One region of the Blastococcus montanus genome, then DNA from elsewhere that is predicted to be linked to it. Evidence: predicted binding sites of a transcription regulator. Region 1 holds the regulator's gene; each other region holds the start of a gene.
The links. The regulator LexA, encoded in region 1, represses DNA repair genes until DNA is damaged. The targets are predictions, from matches to a motif close to TCGAACANNTGTTCGA.
Positions count from the first base shown of each region.

Region 1 (4,193 bases):
GATGTGCAAGTGATCGTTTCCTCGGCGTGTTCCGCCCCGACACTGCCGTGCGCACGCGGAACAGCGGCCCCCACCAGTCACACGACACGCCGCGGGACGCGCCGATGCGCGCGCACCCGCCCGTCCGCCGGACCCGCGGATCCGGCGGGCGGCGACGGACGCCGACGCCGCCGGGCACCTGGCGCGTCCGGCGGCCGAGGGGGCGACGCGACGGTCAGACGCCGCGCAGGGAGCCGTCCAGCCGGGGCCGGCGGGAGTGCGGGATGCGGTCGCCGAGCCGCATCGGCCGGGTGAGCAGGTGGGCGTCCAGGCCGGCCGGGGGTGCCCACCGGCGAACGTCCGACGACACCTCGTCCGCCGGCGCCCGCCGCGCAGCGGGAACGGAGCACGCCACCGTCTGCGGGGACCCGGAGACCTGATCGGGCATCGCCCCGGGAGCCGCGTCGACGACAGCGGGCAGCATCCCCGTGTCCGCCGCCCGGTGCCGCCCGGCGTCCACCACGGGCGCGCGGTGCCGCCCCGGCGCCGGGACGGGGACCGAAGCCGCGGACGCGGCCTGCACGTCGACATCCTCCGGCGCTCTCCGGCGCCCGCCGGAGCGGGTGCGAGCGGACGACCCGCCGTGGTCGCGGATCATCGAAGAGCCCGTCGTCGTCTCGGCGCCGACCACGACCTCGCCGGCCCGGAGCGCGGACACCGCCTGCGCCGCCGCCATCTCCTGGGTCACGCGCCGCCGCGCCGACCGGGTGGCCGCCGGCGCCGGGGACTGCGGCTCGGGCAGCCGGAGGGTCGTCAGGTCGGTCCACGCCGCCTCCTCGACACCGCCCACGACGACCCGCACCCACATCTGGCAGGCCCCGGCGCCGTCGTGCCGCCACCCCAGCAGCTCGCCGGCCCACCAGGTACCGGCCTGGAAGACCTCCACGGCCTGGGGCCGACTGGTGAAGACCGCGGCGCGGTTGTCCATGACGCTCGACACCGCACGACCGTATGCGGCCGCCGAGCACGCACCGTGAACGTGCCCACACGGAGGGTTGACGAAGTCGCCGGCCGGCCCTTGTGAACCTCGTGCCGTGGCGAGCCGCCGCCCGACCGCCGCGCTGGACGCCTCAGGGCAGTGCCAGCACCTGACCGGGCACGAGGTCCGCGCTGCGCAGACCGTTCAGCGTCTGGATCTCGTCCACGACCTCACGGACGTCACGGTCGCCCGCCACACCTCCGGCGATGGACCACAGCGTGTCACCGGACTCGACGACCACGCTGGCCGTGCCCATCAGCTCGAGCCCGTCCCCTCCGCCGCCCATGACCGCCTCGCCGAGCGCGACCAGCCCCACCACGAGCGCGACGGCCAGGACCACGACCAGCCGGCGACCCCGCGCGGTCAGCCGGAGCGGCGGCGGCGCGATGCCCGGCCGGCCATCGTGGCGGCTCGGGCCTCTCGGCGCGACGGCCGGGGCGGCGGCACCATCCCGGACGGGGGCCCGCCGCCCGGGCGCCACGGCGTACGCCTCCGGCACGGGTGGCAGCACCCGGAGGTGACGCGCCGGTGGCGCCTCGACCGCAACCCGCCCCTCGGACACTCCGCCCACCGACCGCACCGCACTGCCCGTCATCGCACTTCCGCCTCTCACCTGGCCGGCGCCCGCCCACCCGAACGTGTGTTCGATTCGAACGCCTGTCCGATGTCTACCCGATGCCACCGACAGATGGGGGGCGACACGACATGGCTTCGAACACCTGTTTGAACTGGGCGGGGATCGGCGCTACGGTCGACGTCGAGGACGAGGTCGGAACGGCTGCGCGAGCAGCCGGCGAGGAGGAGACGTGACGGAGTCGAGCGGGACGTCCGGCGGCCGGCGGGCGCGCGGCGGCACCCAGGACGGGGCCGAGGCCTCGGCGACTGTCCGGACCTTTCCCGACCGGAGCGCGGACGGTGACGGCCTGACCCAGCGTCAGCGGCGCGTCCTGGAGGTCATCCGCGACTCGATCGAGCGCCGCGGCTACCCACCTTCGGTCCGGGAGATCGGCGAGGCGGTCGGCCTCTCCTCGGCCTCGTCGGTCGCCCACCAGCTGTCGGTGCTGCAGAAGAAGGGCTGGCTGCGGCGGGATCCGAACCGGCCGCGCGCTCTCGACGTGCGCCTGCCGGGCGATGCCGGCCGCACCGCCTCGGCCGTCGCCGAGCCTCCGATGGTCAGCGAGGGCGAGCGGGCCGCCGCCCCGGCCTACGTCCCGCTGGTCGGTCGCATCGCCGCGGGTGGCCCGGTGCTGGCCGAGCAGGCGGTCGAGGACGTCTTCCCGCTCCCCCGCGAGCTGGTCGGCGAGGGCACCGTGTTCATGCTGAAGGTCGCCGGTGACTCGATGGTGGAGGCGGCCATCTGCGACGGCGACTGGGTCGTCGTGCGGCAGCAGCCGACCGCCGAGAACGGCGAGATCGTGGCCGCGATGATCGACGGCGAGGCCACGGTGAAGACCTACAAGCGCCGTGACGGCCACGTGTGGCTGCTCCCGCACAACCCGGCCTACGAGCCGATCCCCGGTGACGAGGCGACGATCCTCGGCCGCGTGGTCTCGGTCCTGCGCCGGGTCTGACACGGAACCCACGTCGGGGCCCGGCCTCCGGTGGCCGGGCCCCGACGTGGGCGGTGAAGCGGACGGCTCAGCCGGCGCCCCCTCAGCGTCGCTGGTAGTCGCCGTCGCGCTTCTCGAAGAAGGCCTGCAACGCCTCCTGGTGGTCCTCGGTCCGGAACATCTCCAGGAACCGCTTGGTCTGGAGCGCCTGTCCCTGGGTGAAGTCCATCTCGAACGCTCCGGTGACCGCTTCCTTCGTGGCCTCCACCGACAGCGGCGCACGGGTGGCGATCCGCTGCGCTTTCGCCAGCGCGGCGGTCATGAGGTCGCCCGGCTCGTGGACCTCCGTCACCAGGCCCCAGTTGAGCGCCTGCTGGGCGGAGTAGCGGGCCCCGGTCAGCAGGATCTCCTTTGCCGGGCCGAGTCCGATCACACGGGGCAGGCGCCAGAAGCTGACGATGAGGCCGACGTTCACGCCCGCCGCGACGAAGAAGGCCTCGGTGGACGCGATCCGGATGTCGCAGCAGAGCGAGAACTCCAGCCCACCGCCGATCGTGGCCCCGTTGATGGCCGCGATCACCGGGGCTCGGAAGTTCTGCACCCCATTGAGGACCCGGCTGAACTCGGCCAGGTAGTCGCTGAGTTGCTCGTCGCTCATGGACTGGTCCTCGCCCAGGTGCGCACCGGCGGTGAAGGCCCGGCCTTCTCCGGTGATCACCAGGCAACGGACCTGCTCGTCGGCGTCCAGGATGTCCAGCGCCTTCATGAAGGACCGCCGGCTCTCCCAGCTGAAGGTGTTGGACGGGGGGCTGTCCAGGGTGAGGACAGCGATGTGCGGGGTCTCGTAGCGAAGGTGGACGCCGGTGCCGACATCGGTCGTGGTCACTGTCATGCTGCTTCCTCCGGTGGGGTGTTGAGTGCGACGGACGGGGACCGGCGGGACCGCCGGGTGGACGTGCCGGGCTTGCGGTCGAGCAGTCGCATCGCGATCACGGTCACCACGATGTTGATCAGCAGGATCACCACGGAGAGCGCACCCACGCGCTGGTAGAGCGACTCACTGGCCAGGTTGTAGAGCACCGTGGCCACCGTGGGATTCGCGCCGGTGTAGAGGAACACCGACATCTCCAGCTCCCGGAAGAGCAGGACGAAGTTGAGCATGCCCGCGGCCAGCAGGGAGGGCCGCAGCAACGGCACCGTGATCCGCCGCCAGGTGCGCGCCCAGGACGCTCCCAGGCTCCGGGACGCCTCTTCGACCTCCGCGCCGATCTGGCCCATCCCGGCGTGCACGTAAGCGAAGGTCAACGGCAGGGCGCTGCCGGCATAGGCGATCAACAGGATGGTGAGCGTCCCACCCAGTCCGAACGGCTGACCCGCGTAGGCGATGATCAGACCGATGCCGAGCACCGCCCCGGGGAAGGCCAGGGGCGCGGCCATGGCTCCGATGATGGCTGCGTTGCTCCGGGCCTTGGTGCGGTGCACCAGCCACGAGGCCAGCAGCGCGACGGCGAGTGCGAGGACCGTCCCGCCGAGCGCCAGGACGAAGCTGTTGCCCATCGCGGCAGCGATCAGCGGCCGGCTGAACACCGCCTCGTAGTTGCCGGTGAGGGTGAAGTTGTCCCACC
Region 1 covers NZ_CP155551.1:3,073,827-3,078,019, forward strand. Annotated here, with positions in the region: gene ABDB74_RS14650 (hypothetical protein) at 215-979, opposite strand; gene ABDB74_RS14655 (LysM peptidoglycan-binding domain-containing protein) at 1,110-1,358, opposite strand; gene lexA (transcriptional repressor LexA) at 1,825-2,589, shown strand; gene ABDB74_RS14665 (enoyl-CoA hydratase/isomerase family protein) at 2,672-3,460, opposite strand; gene ABDB74_RS14670 (iron ABC transporter permease) at 3,457-4,193, opposite strand, start outside.

Region 2 (4,193 bases), 1.4 Mb from region 1:
GCACCACCTGTGCACGGCCCTTACGGACCCCCCATCTCTGGAGGATTTCCGTGCATGTCAAGCCTAGGTAAGGTTCTTCGCGTTGCATCGAATTAAGCAACATGCTCCGCCGCTTGTGCGGGCCCCCGTCAATTCCTTTGAGTTTTAGCCTTGCGGCCGTACTCCCCAGGCGGGGCGCTTAATGCGTTAGCTGCGGCACGGAGACCGTGGAATGGCCCCCACACCTAGCGCCCAACGTTTACGGCGTGGACTACCAGGGTATCTAATCCTGTTCGCTCCCCACGCTTTCGCTCCTCAGCGTCAGTAGTTGCCCAGAGACCCGCCTTCGCCACCGGTGTTCCTCCTGATATCTGCGCATTTCACCGCTACACCAGGAATTCCAGTCTCCCCTGCAACACTCAAGTCCGCCCGTATCGACTGCAGGCCCGAGGTTGAGCCTCGGGATTTCACAGCCGACGCGACGAACCGCCTACGAGCTCTTTACGCCCAATAATTCCGGACAACGCTTGCACCCTACGTATTACCGCGGCTGCTGGCACGTAGTTGGCCGGTGCTTCTTCTGCAGGTACCGTCACTCTCGCTTCGTCCCTGCTGAAAGAGGTTTACAACCCGAAGGCCGTCATCCCCCACGCGGCGTCGCTGCGTCAGGCTTTCGCCCATTGCGCAATATTCCCCACTGCTGCCTCCCGTAGGAGTCTGGGCCGTGTCTCAGTCCCAGTGTGGCCGGTCACCCTCTCAGGCCGGCTACCCGTCGTCGCCTTGGTAGGCCACTACCCCACCAACAAGCTGATAGGCCGCGGGCCCATCCCTGGCCGATAAATCTTTCCACCACCAGACCATGCGGTCAGCGGTCACATCCGGTATTAGCCCCAATTTCTTGGAGTTATCCCAGAGCCAGGGGCAGGTTGCCCACGTGTTACTCACCCGTTCGCCACTGATCCCCCCGCAAGCGAGGTTCACCGTTCGACTTGCATGTGTTAAGCACGCCGCCAGCGTTCGTCCTGAGCCAGGATCAAACTCTCCGTAGATGATTTGATCACAGCTGAGAACCGCGAGCTGACACTCGCGATATCAATCAACCAAAGGAATCCCTGCCACAACCACAAGAGCCATGGCACGGGGTATTACTTGGCACTGACTTTCGGCACGCTGTTGAGTTCTCAAGGAGCGGACGCGCAGGAAACCCAGCCAATTCCTTGGCCTTCGTTCGAGGCGGTTTCTCCAATGTACACCGAGCTCCGCAGCGGCTGAACCTCGGGGGTTCCTCCGGCGGTTTCCCGGGCCTCGCGGCCCGGTCCGTTCTCGCTCGGTGCAGGAGGAACCATACACGTCCTCCAGGGGGTCGTGCAGGGGGGGCCGGGCGCCCCTCCGCCCCGCCGGCGCACGCCGGTGACGTGGCGGCGTCCCCCGGTCGGACCGGGGTTCAGGCCACTCCCCGTGGCCGGAACTGGACGCTCACCCGTGGCCCGACCGGCTTCGTCGTCTTCGGGATGCAGTGCTCCCACGTGCGCTGGCAGGAACCGCCCATCACCACCAGGTCCCCGTGGCCCAGGGGGAAGCGCAGGGACTCGCCCCCGCCCACGGGGCGGAGCAGCAGTGGGCGCGGCGAGCCGAACGACACGATGGCGACCATCGTGTCGGCGGAGCGCCCGCGGCCGATCCGGTCCCCGTGCCAGGCGACGCTGTCCCGGCCGTCGCGGTACAGGCACATGCCGGCGGAGACGAACGGCTCGCCCAGTTCCGGCCCGTAGTGGCGGTTCAGCTGCGCCCGCGCGTCCGTCAGCAGCGGATGGGGCAGCTCCTCGCGGGCCGAGTACCAGCGCAGCAACCGCGGGACGGCGACCTCGCGCTCGTACATCTGCCGGCGGTCCTCCCGCCAGCCGATGTCGCCGAGCAGGACCTCGAGCACCTCGTCGGAGCCGGAGACCCAGCCCGGCAGGTGGTCGACCCACGCGCCGGCGCCCAGGACATGGCGGGTCAGGCCGTCCAGAGGCTCCAGCGTCGCCTCGTCGGCGAGGTCCCACATCGAGGGCTGGTGCGCCAGCGTCATGCCGGCACGCTACCCCGTGGTTTCGCACATGTGTGCGAAAAGCTGTGGACAGCCCCCGGGCGGAGGGAGCGGTGCCGCCCCGCCGCACACCGCGCGCGGGCGAGGGTCGGGAGGACTGAGCTGCCCGTCAGGCGCTGAGGGCCAGGGCGAAGGGGAGCACGGCGGATGCGCCGGCCCGGCGCAGCTCCCGTCCGGCCACGGTCATGGTCCAGCGGGAGTCGGCCAGGTCGTCGACCAGCAGCACCGGTCCCGACACCGAGGCCAGCCGCTCGCGGAGCTCCGGACCCACGACGACCCGGTCCCACACGGCGGCGAGCCGGAAGGCGCTGTTGCCGCCGGGCTGGCCGGTCGGCCCGCCGTGGGCGAGCGAGAGCTCCCCCAGGTAGGGCAACCGGCCCATGCGGGCCAGCCCCTGCGCCACCCCGGCCACGAGCTGGGGGCGTCGACGCGACGGCACCGCCACCACGGCGGCCGGCCGCTCCTTCCAGTCCCAGGCGGCCAGGACCCGGCCGCACGCGCGGAGCAGCTCGTCGTCCGGCGGGACGTCGGAGACCGAGCGGCGCACCGGGACGTCGAACGCCGCGTCCGGGTCCTCCTCCAGGCTCGGCGCCTCCAGGTCGAGCTGCACCACGCCGCCGACGCCGTCGTCACCGAGCAGGGCCCGGAGCCGCTGGCCCCACCCGAGGTCGGTGAGCCGGGCGACGGCGCGGCCGGTCTCCAGCTGCTCCGACGACGGGATCTTGCCCTTGACGTCGACGCCGAGGCGGTCGGCGCCGGTGGGCCACATGGCACGCGGCGCCAGCTCCACGCCGGGCCGGTCGAGAGCCGCCGAGGCCGCCTCCGCCGCGGCCTCCGGGACGTCGGTGGCGTACCAGGGACCGGTGCAGACGTCGCAGCGGCCGCACGGGGCGGCGGTGGGGTCGTCGAGGGCCGACTGGAGGAACGCCATGCGGCACTCGGCCTCGTCCACCGGCTTGGCGTAGGAGAGCATCGACCGCTGCTCGGCCTCCCGGGTGCGGGCGACGCGGGCGTAGCGGTCGGCGTCGTAGACCCAGGGCCGGCCGGTCGAGCGCCAGCCGCCCTGCACCCGCTCCACCGCGCCGTCGACGGCGAGGACCTTGAGCAGGAGCTCGAGCCGGGACCGCCGCACGTCGGCCACGGTCTCCAGCCGGGCCACCGACCAGGCCTTGCCGTCGGCCATCGCCGTCAGCACCGCGGCGGCGTGGTCCTCCCGCGGCATGGACGACGTGGCGAACCACTGCCAGATCGCGATGTCCTCGGGCCCGGGCAGGAGGAGGACGTCGGCGTGCTCGACGGCACGCCCCGCACGGCCCACCTGCTGGTAGTAGCTGACCGGCGAGGAGGGCGCCCCGAGGTGGACGACGAAGCCCAGGTCCGGCTTGTCGAAGCCCATGCCCAGCGCCGAGGTGGCGACCAGGGCCTTCACCCGGTTCTGCCGGAGCGCCTCCTCGGCGTCCTTGCGGTCGTCGTCGTCGAGCCGGCCGGTGTAGGCCCGAACCTCGTGGCCCGCGTCGCGGAGCAGGTTGGCCGTCTCCTCGGCCGCGGCCACGGTCAGGGTGTAGACGATGCCGCTGCCCGGGAGGTCGGTCAGGTGCGAGGCCAGCCAGGCCAGCCGCGCGCGGTCGGTGGGCAGCCGCAGCACCCCGAGCCGCAGCGAGTCGCGGGACAGCGGCCCCCGCACCGTGGTGACCTCCACGCCGCCGGCGCCCAGCTGCTCGGCGACGTCGGCCACCACCCGCTCGTTCGCCGTCGCCGTCGTCGCCAGCACCGGGGTGCCGGCCGGCAGCGTGCCCAGCAGGTCGCGGATGCGGCGGTAGTCGGGCCGGAAGTCGTGGCCCCAGTCGGAGACGCAGTGCGCCTCGTCGACGACGACCAGCCCGCAGCGGGCGACGAGGCCGGGCAGCTGCTCCTCGCGGAACCGCGGGTTGGTGAGCCGCTCCGGGGAGACGAGGAGGACGTCGACGTCGTCGGCGGCCAGGCGGGCGGCGATGTCGTCCCACTCGGTCATGTTGGCGCTGGAGATCTCCACCGCCCGGATGCCGGCGCGGGCGGCGGCGGCGACCTGGTCGCGCATCAGGGCCAGCAGCGGGCTCACCAGCAGCGTGGGGCCGGCGCCCCGGCG
Region 2 covers NZ_CP155551.1:159,019-163,211, reverse strand. Annotated here, with positions in the region: rRNA gene ABDB74_RS00775 (16S ribosomal RNA) at 1-1,028, opposite strand, end outside; gene ABDB74_RS00770 (alpha-ketoglutarate-dependent dioxygenase AlkB) at 1,424-2,050, opposite strand; gene ABDB74_RS00765 (DEAD/DEAH box helicase) at 2,178-4,193, opposite strand, start outside.
Region 2: the regulator LexA is predicted to act here: its motif matches at 2,073-2,088, upstream of ABDB74_RS00770 (alpha-ketoglutarate-dependent dioxygenase AlkB).

Region 3 (4,193 bases), 1.2 Mb from region 1:
GGCAAGATCCGTGCCCGCCGCGTGAGCGGCAACTGCAGCCAGCACCAGCGTGACGTCGCCACGGCGGTCAAGAACAGCCGTGAGATGGCGCTGCTGCCCTACACCTCCACGGCGCGCTGATCATGAGCACCATGAAGCTGATCCTCACGCAGGAGGTCACCGGTCTCGGGTCCTCCGGCGACACCGTCGAGGTCAAGGGCGGCTACGGCCGCAACTACCTCCTGCCCCGCGGGCTGGCCATCGTGGCCACCCGCGGTGCCGAGAAGCAGGTCGAGTCCCTGCGGCGGGCGCGTGCCACCCGCGACGTGCGCTCCCTCGAGGAGGCGCAGGCCGTGGCCGGTCGTCTGTCGGGCCTGACCGTCCGTGTGCCGGCCCGCGCCGGTGACGGCGGCCGGCTGTTCGGCCGGGTCACGACCGCCGACGTCGCCGCCGCGGTGACCGCCGCCGGTGGCCCGGAGCTCGACCGCCGCCGGATCGAGCTGCCCAGCAGCATCAAGACCACGGGAGAGCACACCGTCACCGTGCGGGTGCACCCCGAGGTCTCGACGCAGCTGGCCATCGAGGTCGTCGCCGGCTAGGAGCAACCAGCACGGCCCACGAGGGGCGTCGGACCACGGTCCGGCGCCCCTCGTGGCATCTCCGGGAACCGGCACCCCCCGACGCCGGCCGGGTAGCCGAGCCGGTGCCGGGGCCCCGGGGCACGTGACGCCCGCCGGGCCGCTGAGCCGGCCTCGGGGGCGCCCGGGGCGCCGGCCCCTCGTTGTCCTCGGGCCCGGCCACCTCCGGGACCCCGAGGGGCCGCTCAGCGCCGTGCGCGGGCACCACTGGTGGCGGCAGGCGACCGGCCGGGGCGCGCGGGAACACCGCTGTGACACGTGGTGCGACGCCAGGAAAATTCTTCCGGACTTTCTTCCGTCCACATGCCCCGTGCGGCGTCCGTGCAGGTCAGCCCGGGTGCCGGGGGCGGCTTGCCGGCGGCGTCCCCCGATTCCTCCACATGTCGACACGCCTCCGTCCACCGACTTGTCCACAAGTTGTGCAGATCGACGTGCACAGCGGTGGTGGACTCCGCTCCCCCGGCTTCCTAACGTCCTCCCTGGCCGCCGACGGGACTCCGACTGTCAGTCCCCTCCGGTAGGCAGGAGCCGAACAGGCGTTCGGTCCGGTGTCGCTCGCCGAGCTCGCGTACTTCCCCTGCGCGCAGTGGTCATGCGAGCGCGCCCGCAAGGAGATGGAGGTACCCCCGTGGCGGTGGCCGACGAGTTCAGCCGACCGTCCGCAGCGGCGCCGGAGTACGACCGGCAGCCCCCGCAGGACGTCGCGGCGGAGCAGTCGGTGCTCGGCGGCATGCTGCTGAGCAAGGACGCGGTCGCCGACGTGGTGGAGGTCCTGCACGGCAACGACTTCTACCGGCCGGCGCACCAGGTGATCTTCGACTGCATCCTCGACCTCTACGGGCGGGGTGAGCCGGCCGACGCCATCACCGTCGCCGCCGAGCTCAACCGCACCGACCAGCTGTCGAAGATGGGCGGCGCGGTCTACCTGCACACGCTCATCCAGTCCACGCCGACGGCGGCCAACGCCGGGTACTACGCGGCGATCGTCGCCGAGCAGGCGGTGCTGCGCCGGCTGGTCGAGGCCGGTACCCGCGTGGTGCAGCTGGGCTACGGCGCGGCCGGTGGCAAGGGCGACGTCGACGACATCGTCGACCGCGCCCAGCAGGAGATCTACGACGTCACCGAGAAGCGCATGAGCGAGGACTACTCGCGCCTCGAGGACGTCCTGCAGCCGACCATGGACGAGCTGGACGCCATCGCCTCCCGCGGCGGCACCGCCCGCGGCGTGCCCACCGGGATCCGCGATCTCGACGAGCTCACCAACGGCCTGCAGGCCGGCCAGATGGTCGTCATCGCGGCCCGGCCCGGTGTCGGGAAGTCGACCCTGGGCCTGGACATCGCGCGGTCGGCGACGGTGAAGCACGGCATGCCGGCCTGCATCTTCTCGCTGGAGATGAGCAAGCACGAGATCACGATGCGTCTGCTGTCGGCCGAGGCGAAGGTGCCGCTGCACCACATGCGCGCCGGCACGCTGTCCGACGAGGACTGGGCGAAGCTGGCCCGCCGGATGGGCGAGGTGGCCGACGCGCCGCTCTACATCGACGACTCGCCCAACATGACGATGATGGAGATCCGCGCCAAGGCGCGGCGGCTCAAGCAGCGCAACGACCTCAAGCTCATCGTCATCGACTACCTCCAGCTCATGACCTCGGGCAAGAAGGTCGAGAGCCGCCAGCAGGAGGTCTCGGAGTTCTCCCGTGCGCTCAAGCTGCTGGCCAAGGAGCTCGAGGTCCCGGTCATCGCGATGTCGCAGCTCAACCGTGGCTCGGAGCAGCGGCAGGACAAGAAGCCGATGCTCTCCGACCTCCGTGAGTCCGGCTCCATCGAGCAGGACGCCGACATGGTCATGATGATCCACCGCGAGGACATGTACGAGAAGGAGTCTCCGCGGGCCGGCGAGGCCGACATCATGCTGGTCAAGCACCGCAACGGCCCCACCGCGAACGTCACCGTCGCCTTCCAGGGCCACTACAGCCGCTTCGTGGACATGGCCAACTAGCCCTCCGGGCAACGCACGACGCAGGGGCCCAGGACCGGACAGGTCCAGGGCCCCTGCGTCGTCTGCGGGCGAGGCTGCGCCCGGCACCGGTCGGCGCCCGGGGCCGGCAGTCATGTCGACGGGTGCGAGCCAGGGTGCTCGCGGCCGCGCTGTTCCACGGGAAACAGTTCGGTGGCCTGGCTGCTCGGCCGCCGGGTTGGGCTGTGCGCACTGTCTGCGGGGCGCGCCGTGCAGCGTTGCGCCACGGCCTGCAGCGATGCAGGCGCCAACCATTGTGGCGCCTGTCACCGGTGGGCTAGGAAGAGGGCCCCTCAGGCATTGGAGAACCCTTGTCCTCACATCCCTGGCGTCGGACGACGGCGTCCGCCGTCGGTGCCCTGGCCATGGCCCTGACCGTCACGGCGACCGCCGCACCGGCCCTCGCCGACCAGGGCACGGCCGACCCCCTCTCGGTGTTCCCCACGAACGACCTGACCGTCCCCGACCGGCAGCAGCTCACCGGCCTGCGGGTCGCCCTGCCGACGGAGAACTGCGGCAACGTCATCACCTGCGGGCTCGTCGAGCGGCTCAACCAGCTGGACGGCTTCGACCTCGATCCGCGCATCGCCGTGCGCTTCGACGCCCCCGTCGACCCGGCCGTGGTCGCCGAGCGGATCACCGTGCGCCAGGAGCGCGGCCGGTGGCGCACCGGCGTCGACCGCGTCGTCTGGGACCCGGCCACCAACACGCTGTACGCCCAGCCCGTGGAGCAGCTCGCCCCGGGCACCACGTACCGCATCGACGTGCAGGCCGGCCCCGCGAACTCGGCCACCAGCGAGACCTTCACGACGCTGAGCGCCACCGACGGGCTGCTCGACATGAACCGGCAGATCCAGTCCAACCGCGCCCTGCGCGAGGTCGGCAGCACGCGCCCCGGGCTGGAGATCGACGCCGTCGTCCCCGTGGCGGGCTCCAGGGTCACCTTCGTCCCCGACCGCCCGGCACCGACCGTGCCGGGCGGGACGCCGGCCGGGCCGAGCGTGCAGCCCACCGGTCTGCTGCCCGCCGGCAGCACGCTGGTCTTCGGCTCCTACCAGGCGCCGTCCTGGCTGGGGGACGACGTCACCATCGCCCAGACGCCGACCCGGGGCGACGGTCCGGCGCCGGTCGAGGTCGAGCGGCTGCCCTTCGTCGCCGTCCTCCCGGCCGGCCCCGCGCCCGGCGGCGGCTGGCCGACCGCCGCCTTCGGCCACGGCTTCACCGGCTCGACGACCAGCGTGTTCCTCGCCGCGATCACGAACGCCCAGAGCGGCATCGCGACCATCGGCACGAACGTGGTCGGGCACGGCTACGGCCCCGGGAGCGCCTGGCAGATCACGACCGCGGACGGCGTGACGCAGACGATCCCGACCTACGGTCGCGGCGTCGACCAGAACGGCGACGGGCTCTTCGGCAGCACCGAGGGCTCCTCGGCCACCGGCACTGCCGCGGCGGTCTCCTCCCGCGACGCGCTCCGGCAGACCGCCGCCGACGTCATGACGCTCGTCCGCGCGGTGGGCGGCACGGACGTCGACGGCGACCGGCGCGCCGACTTCTCC
Region 3 covers NZ_CP155551.1:4,260,169-4,264,361, reverse strand. Annotated here, with positions in the region: gene rpsR (30S ribosomal protein S18) at 1-120, shown strand, start outside; gene rplI (50S ribosomal protein L9) at 132-578, shown strand; gene dnaB (replicative DNA helicase) at 1,246-2,616, shown strand; gene ABDB74_RS20470 (Ig-like domain-containing protein) at 3,000-4,193, shown strand, end outside.
Region 3: the regulator LexA is predicted to act here: its motif matches at 1,146-1,161, upstream of dnaB (replicative DNA helicase).

Region 4 (4,193 bases), 720 kb from region 1:
GCGCGACGCGCTGCGCCGCGACGCCGAACTCGTCGGTGAGCCGCCCAGTGACCTGCTGGAGCGGGTCGAGGACCTGCGCCGGCGGAGCAACCGTCGTCGGACCGGCGTCGTGGCCTCCACTCTCGGGGTGGCGCTCGTAGTGGCCGCCATCCCCGTCGGCGGTGTGCTGCTCGACCAGCCCGCCGGCGGGAACGTGGCCGCACCGGCCAACGCCGCGGCCGACGCCCCCGCGCCGGCTGCGGCAGAGCCGACCACGCCCAGCCTGGAGCAGCAGCGCGCGGATGCAGCCGAGATGTTCGGCATCACCGACCCGCCGGACGTGCCGGTCATCGCACTGGTGAGGCCGGAGCAGAAGGAGGCGCTGGTAACGGCGTGCATGGCGGAGCACGGCTACGCGCCGACTGAGGAAGGTCACTACGCGATCCCGAACGCTGAGCTCGCCGCCTTCCACCGCGCGGAGTACATCTGCGACGTCAGCTACCCGATCGACCCGGCCCTCGTCGGCGTCCCCGCCGACGAGGACCGGATCATCAACTAGGTCCGACCCGTGGCTGCCCACCAGACCCATCGAGCGAGGCAGTTCCGCCAGGCATCGACTGGCGGCCGGTGGGCGAGCGCCCGCCCGTGGCTGCTCGCCGGCTGCGTCGGCCTGCTCACCGGGGCTCTCGTCGCCTGCGCCGCGTCCCCGCAGGCCGGGGACCCGACGCCCGATGTCGTGCCGCCGATGGCACTCCACACGTTCCCGCCCGGATTCGAACTCGAGCCGCTGCAGGCTGTCCCCGAGAAGGTGCCGCCCCGTGCCGACGGGCTGGGACTCGGTGAGTATCTGTCCTATCCTCCCGTGCCCGCGCAGATGCACGAGCTGCTGGAGCGGCTGAGCAGACAGTTCGACGGTTCGCCGGACTTCGGATTCCCGGAGATCAGCCTGGACCGCACCCACGTGGTGGTTCGCTGGCACGGACGGCCCCCCGCGGCCCTGCAGGAGCTGCTCGACGAGTACGCCGACGCACCCTTCGACGTCGTCCTACAGCCGACCGAGTACCCGACCGGCGAGCTCCGAGCCGAGGCTCAGCGACTGGTCCGTGACCACGCTCCGATCGTGCAGGCCGCGGGCGCGAGGCCCTCCGGGGACGGTGTGGACGTGCTGGTGTCGACCGACGCCGTGGACGCCGTGGGCAGCGCCGAGGCGGCCCTCAAGGCGCACGGCATCGACAGCAACTACCCGCTGTACCTCAAGATTGGAGGCGTCGTCCCGGCATCAGGGTGAACGAGGCACGCCGTGACACCGACTGACTGACGCTGCCGTATCCCACGGCAGTGAGCCCCGGCTACGCGCCGTGCAGAGAGCCCCACCGTCATCTGGACGGTGGGGGCTCTTGTCGTTGCTGGGTGGTCTCGGCACGTGGGTCAGCGAGTACCCACTCTTCGTCATCGACGTCGGAGAGGTCGAGCCCGCCTGGGATGCGGCTCTAGGACGTCGGACCGGCGTGTCAGTGCCTCGCGAACAGGCGCGTACGGACGACTGCTCCAGTTCACGTGGCGGCCGACCGGGTCTGACGTGGTCAGCCCGTGCGTGAGCGTTCGGGTTCTGCGGTGCTGCGGGGGAGGATGAGGATCTCGGTTCCGTCGGGCCGGTAGGTGTGCCATCGGCCGCTGGTATCTCGTTCGACGCGGAAGCCGTGGTGGACCTTGGTGTGGTGGCGTTCGCACAGCAGCGCGGAGTTCTCCAGCGAGGTTTCTCCGCCGTCGGCCCAGTGCACGAGGTGGTGGACGTCGCACCAGGAGGCCGGGGCGTCGCAGCCGGCGAACACGCATCCCCGGTCGCGGTACTCCACCGCCCGGCGCAGCGGCGGCGGGACCACCCGGTGCCGGCGGCCCAGGTCCAGGAGCTCGCCGTCGGGGCCGATGACGATCCGGCTCACGTTGCCGTCGCAGGCCAGCCAGCGGGCGCGGGCGGCGGAGATGGTCGCGCCGAGCCCGGTGGTGGCCGCGCCGGGTCCGGTGGCGGGGTCGACCAGGTCGGTGAGGTCGATCCGGACGATGACGTGCGGCTTCACGGTGCGCAGGACCGGCAGCTGCCCGGAGGCGAGCTGGTTGTCGGCCAGCTGGACCAGGGCGTCGGCGGACTGCTGGGCGCGGGTGCGCATGTCCCCGGCCGGGCGGGATGCCTGGACGATGGATTCGACCGCGGCCTGGAACTTCTCCCCGCCGACGGCGTCGAGCTCGCCGCGGAATCCGACGCTGCCATCTGCGTGGGTGACGAACACCAGTGACCGGCCCTCGGTCGGGTCGGGTTCGGGCCCGTCGGGGTCGAGCCGGGCCAGGTAGTGGTCCACGACCTGGCGCAGTTCGGCGTGCGGGCGGCTCGCGGCGACCTCGGCCAGCGTGGTGTCCACCCCGGCGAGGTCGACCTGCTGGGCCTCGGCGGCGGCCACGTTCCCCGGCGCGGCTACCGGGGCGATCACCGCGACCGCTTCGGCGGTGATCGCACCCGCGGTGGCGGCCTCGGCCACCGCCGGCAGCTGCGCCAGCGCCCGCCCGGAGCGCACCATCCGCGACGCCGCCGCCGGGGAGAGCCGGGCGTGCCCGCGCAGCCAGGACGCCATCGCCTTCTGCCCGTCGTGCTCGGCGGCGGAGGTGACCTCGCACTCCCGCACGGTGCGGATGACCTCCGCGGCCAGCCGGTTGCTCGCCACCAGCAGCGGCCGCAGCCGGTCGAGCAGCTGCGGGCCGAACCGGCCGGACAGGTCCTCGGCCGCGAGGTCGTCCAGCGCGGCCGTCAACCGGTCCAGCGCATCACCCGCAGCTGTCGAACACATGTACGAAGATTTCCCGCAGATCTGTGGACAGGCGTCTGACCTGCGCTTTCGGGTTGTCGATGCAGGCTGACCCCGGTAGTCTTGACAGCGCGGCCGCAGGGACCGATCACGAACGGCTCGGCGTCGTGCGGGCCTGGCAGCGGCGTGCGCTCCTCCGCGGATCAGCCGCGACCGGTGCCGCCGACCCGGTAGCCGGCGCCGGTGGCGACGACGTCGACCACCTCGCCGGACGGGCGGCCGCAGCGGCGCTCGCACCCGGCCCAGTGCTGCCGAGCGCCGCCGGCGGGCAGCGTGCCGGCCGCGACGGCCGAGGCCGCGTCGGTGCGCACGTCGGCGAGCGACTTCGCGCAGCCGGGCCGCCCCGCGCAGGCCGTCACCTGCAGCCACGGGCTGCCGGCGTCGAGCACCAGCCCGGCCGCCGCGAGCACGTCGGCGGCCGAGGCGTCCGGGAGGTCGGGGACGACGACGCTGCGCCACGGGGTCAGCTGCAGCCCGGCCGGGGCCGTGTCCGCCAGCAGCCCCGCCTGCTCCGCCGTCAGCCGGCCGAGCGGCACGACGGCGACCACCGCCGTCCGCCCGTCGTCCTGCCGCACCGCACCGGCCGGCCCGGTGCGCGGGGGAGCCGGGACGTCGACGAGCGGTCCGGTCGGGGCGTCCAGGGCGGCCGCGATGCGGGCCGGGCCCTCGGTCAGCTCGGCCACCCGCCAGGCGGTGCCGCCCTGGGCCGCGCGCTCGCTCACGAAGGCGCGCGTGGCGGCCAGCGCCAGCGCGACGGCGTCCCCCGGGGCGGCGCGCAGGCCGGTGTCGGCCCCGGCCAGCAGCAGCGCCACCGTGCCAGCGTCGAGGGCCAGCAGCCCGACGTCCGGCGCCTGCCCCGCGACGTCGCCACGGCCGTCGTCGAACGCGGCCAGGAAGCGGCCGGGCAGCTCGGCCAGGGCGGGATCGGCGCACAGGGCGGCGTCGAAGGCCGGCACCCAGGGGCGCACGTCCAGCAGTCCGCCGGCCCGGCCGCTGAGCACGCTGGCCAGCACGTTGCGCGCGGTCTCGTGGGTGGCGCTCGGCAGCAGCCCGGCCGCCGCCAGCCGGTCGCCCAGCTCCGGCTCCGCGCCCGGCCGGAGCCCGCGCAGCTGGACGTTGCCGCGGCTGGTCAGCTCCAGCGCCCCGTCCCCGAGCTCCCGGGCGGCGGCGGCGAGGACCCGGAGCTGGGCCACCGTGAGCGCGCCGCCGGGCACCCGCACCCGGGCCAGGGCACCGTCGGCTGCGGCGTGGGTCTGCAGCGCACCGGGGCAGGCGTCGGCGCGGGCTCGGGGAATAGCGGTCATGGCGCCCGCGAGGCTACGTCCCCGGCCGGTGTCCCTACCGCGGGCCGTCGGG
Region 4 covers NZ_CP155551.1:2,355,486-2,359,678, reverse strand. Annotated here, with positions in the region: gene ABDB74_RS11355 (hypothetical protein) at 1-538, shown strand, start outside; gene ABDB74_RS11350 (hypothetical protein) at 725-1,267, shown strand; gene ABDB74_RS11345 (DUF222 domain-containing protein) at 1,563-2,792, opposite strand; gene cobG (precorrin-3B synthase) at 2,981-4,141, opposite strand.
Region 4: the regulator LexA is predicted to act here: its motif matches at 2,810-2,825, upstream of ABDB74_RS11345 (DUF222 domain-containing protein).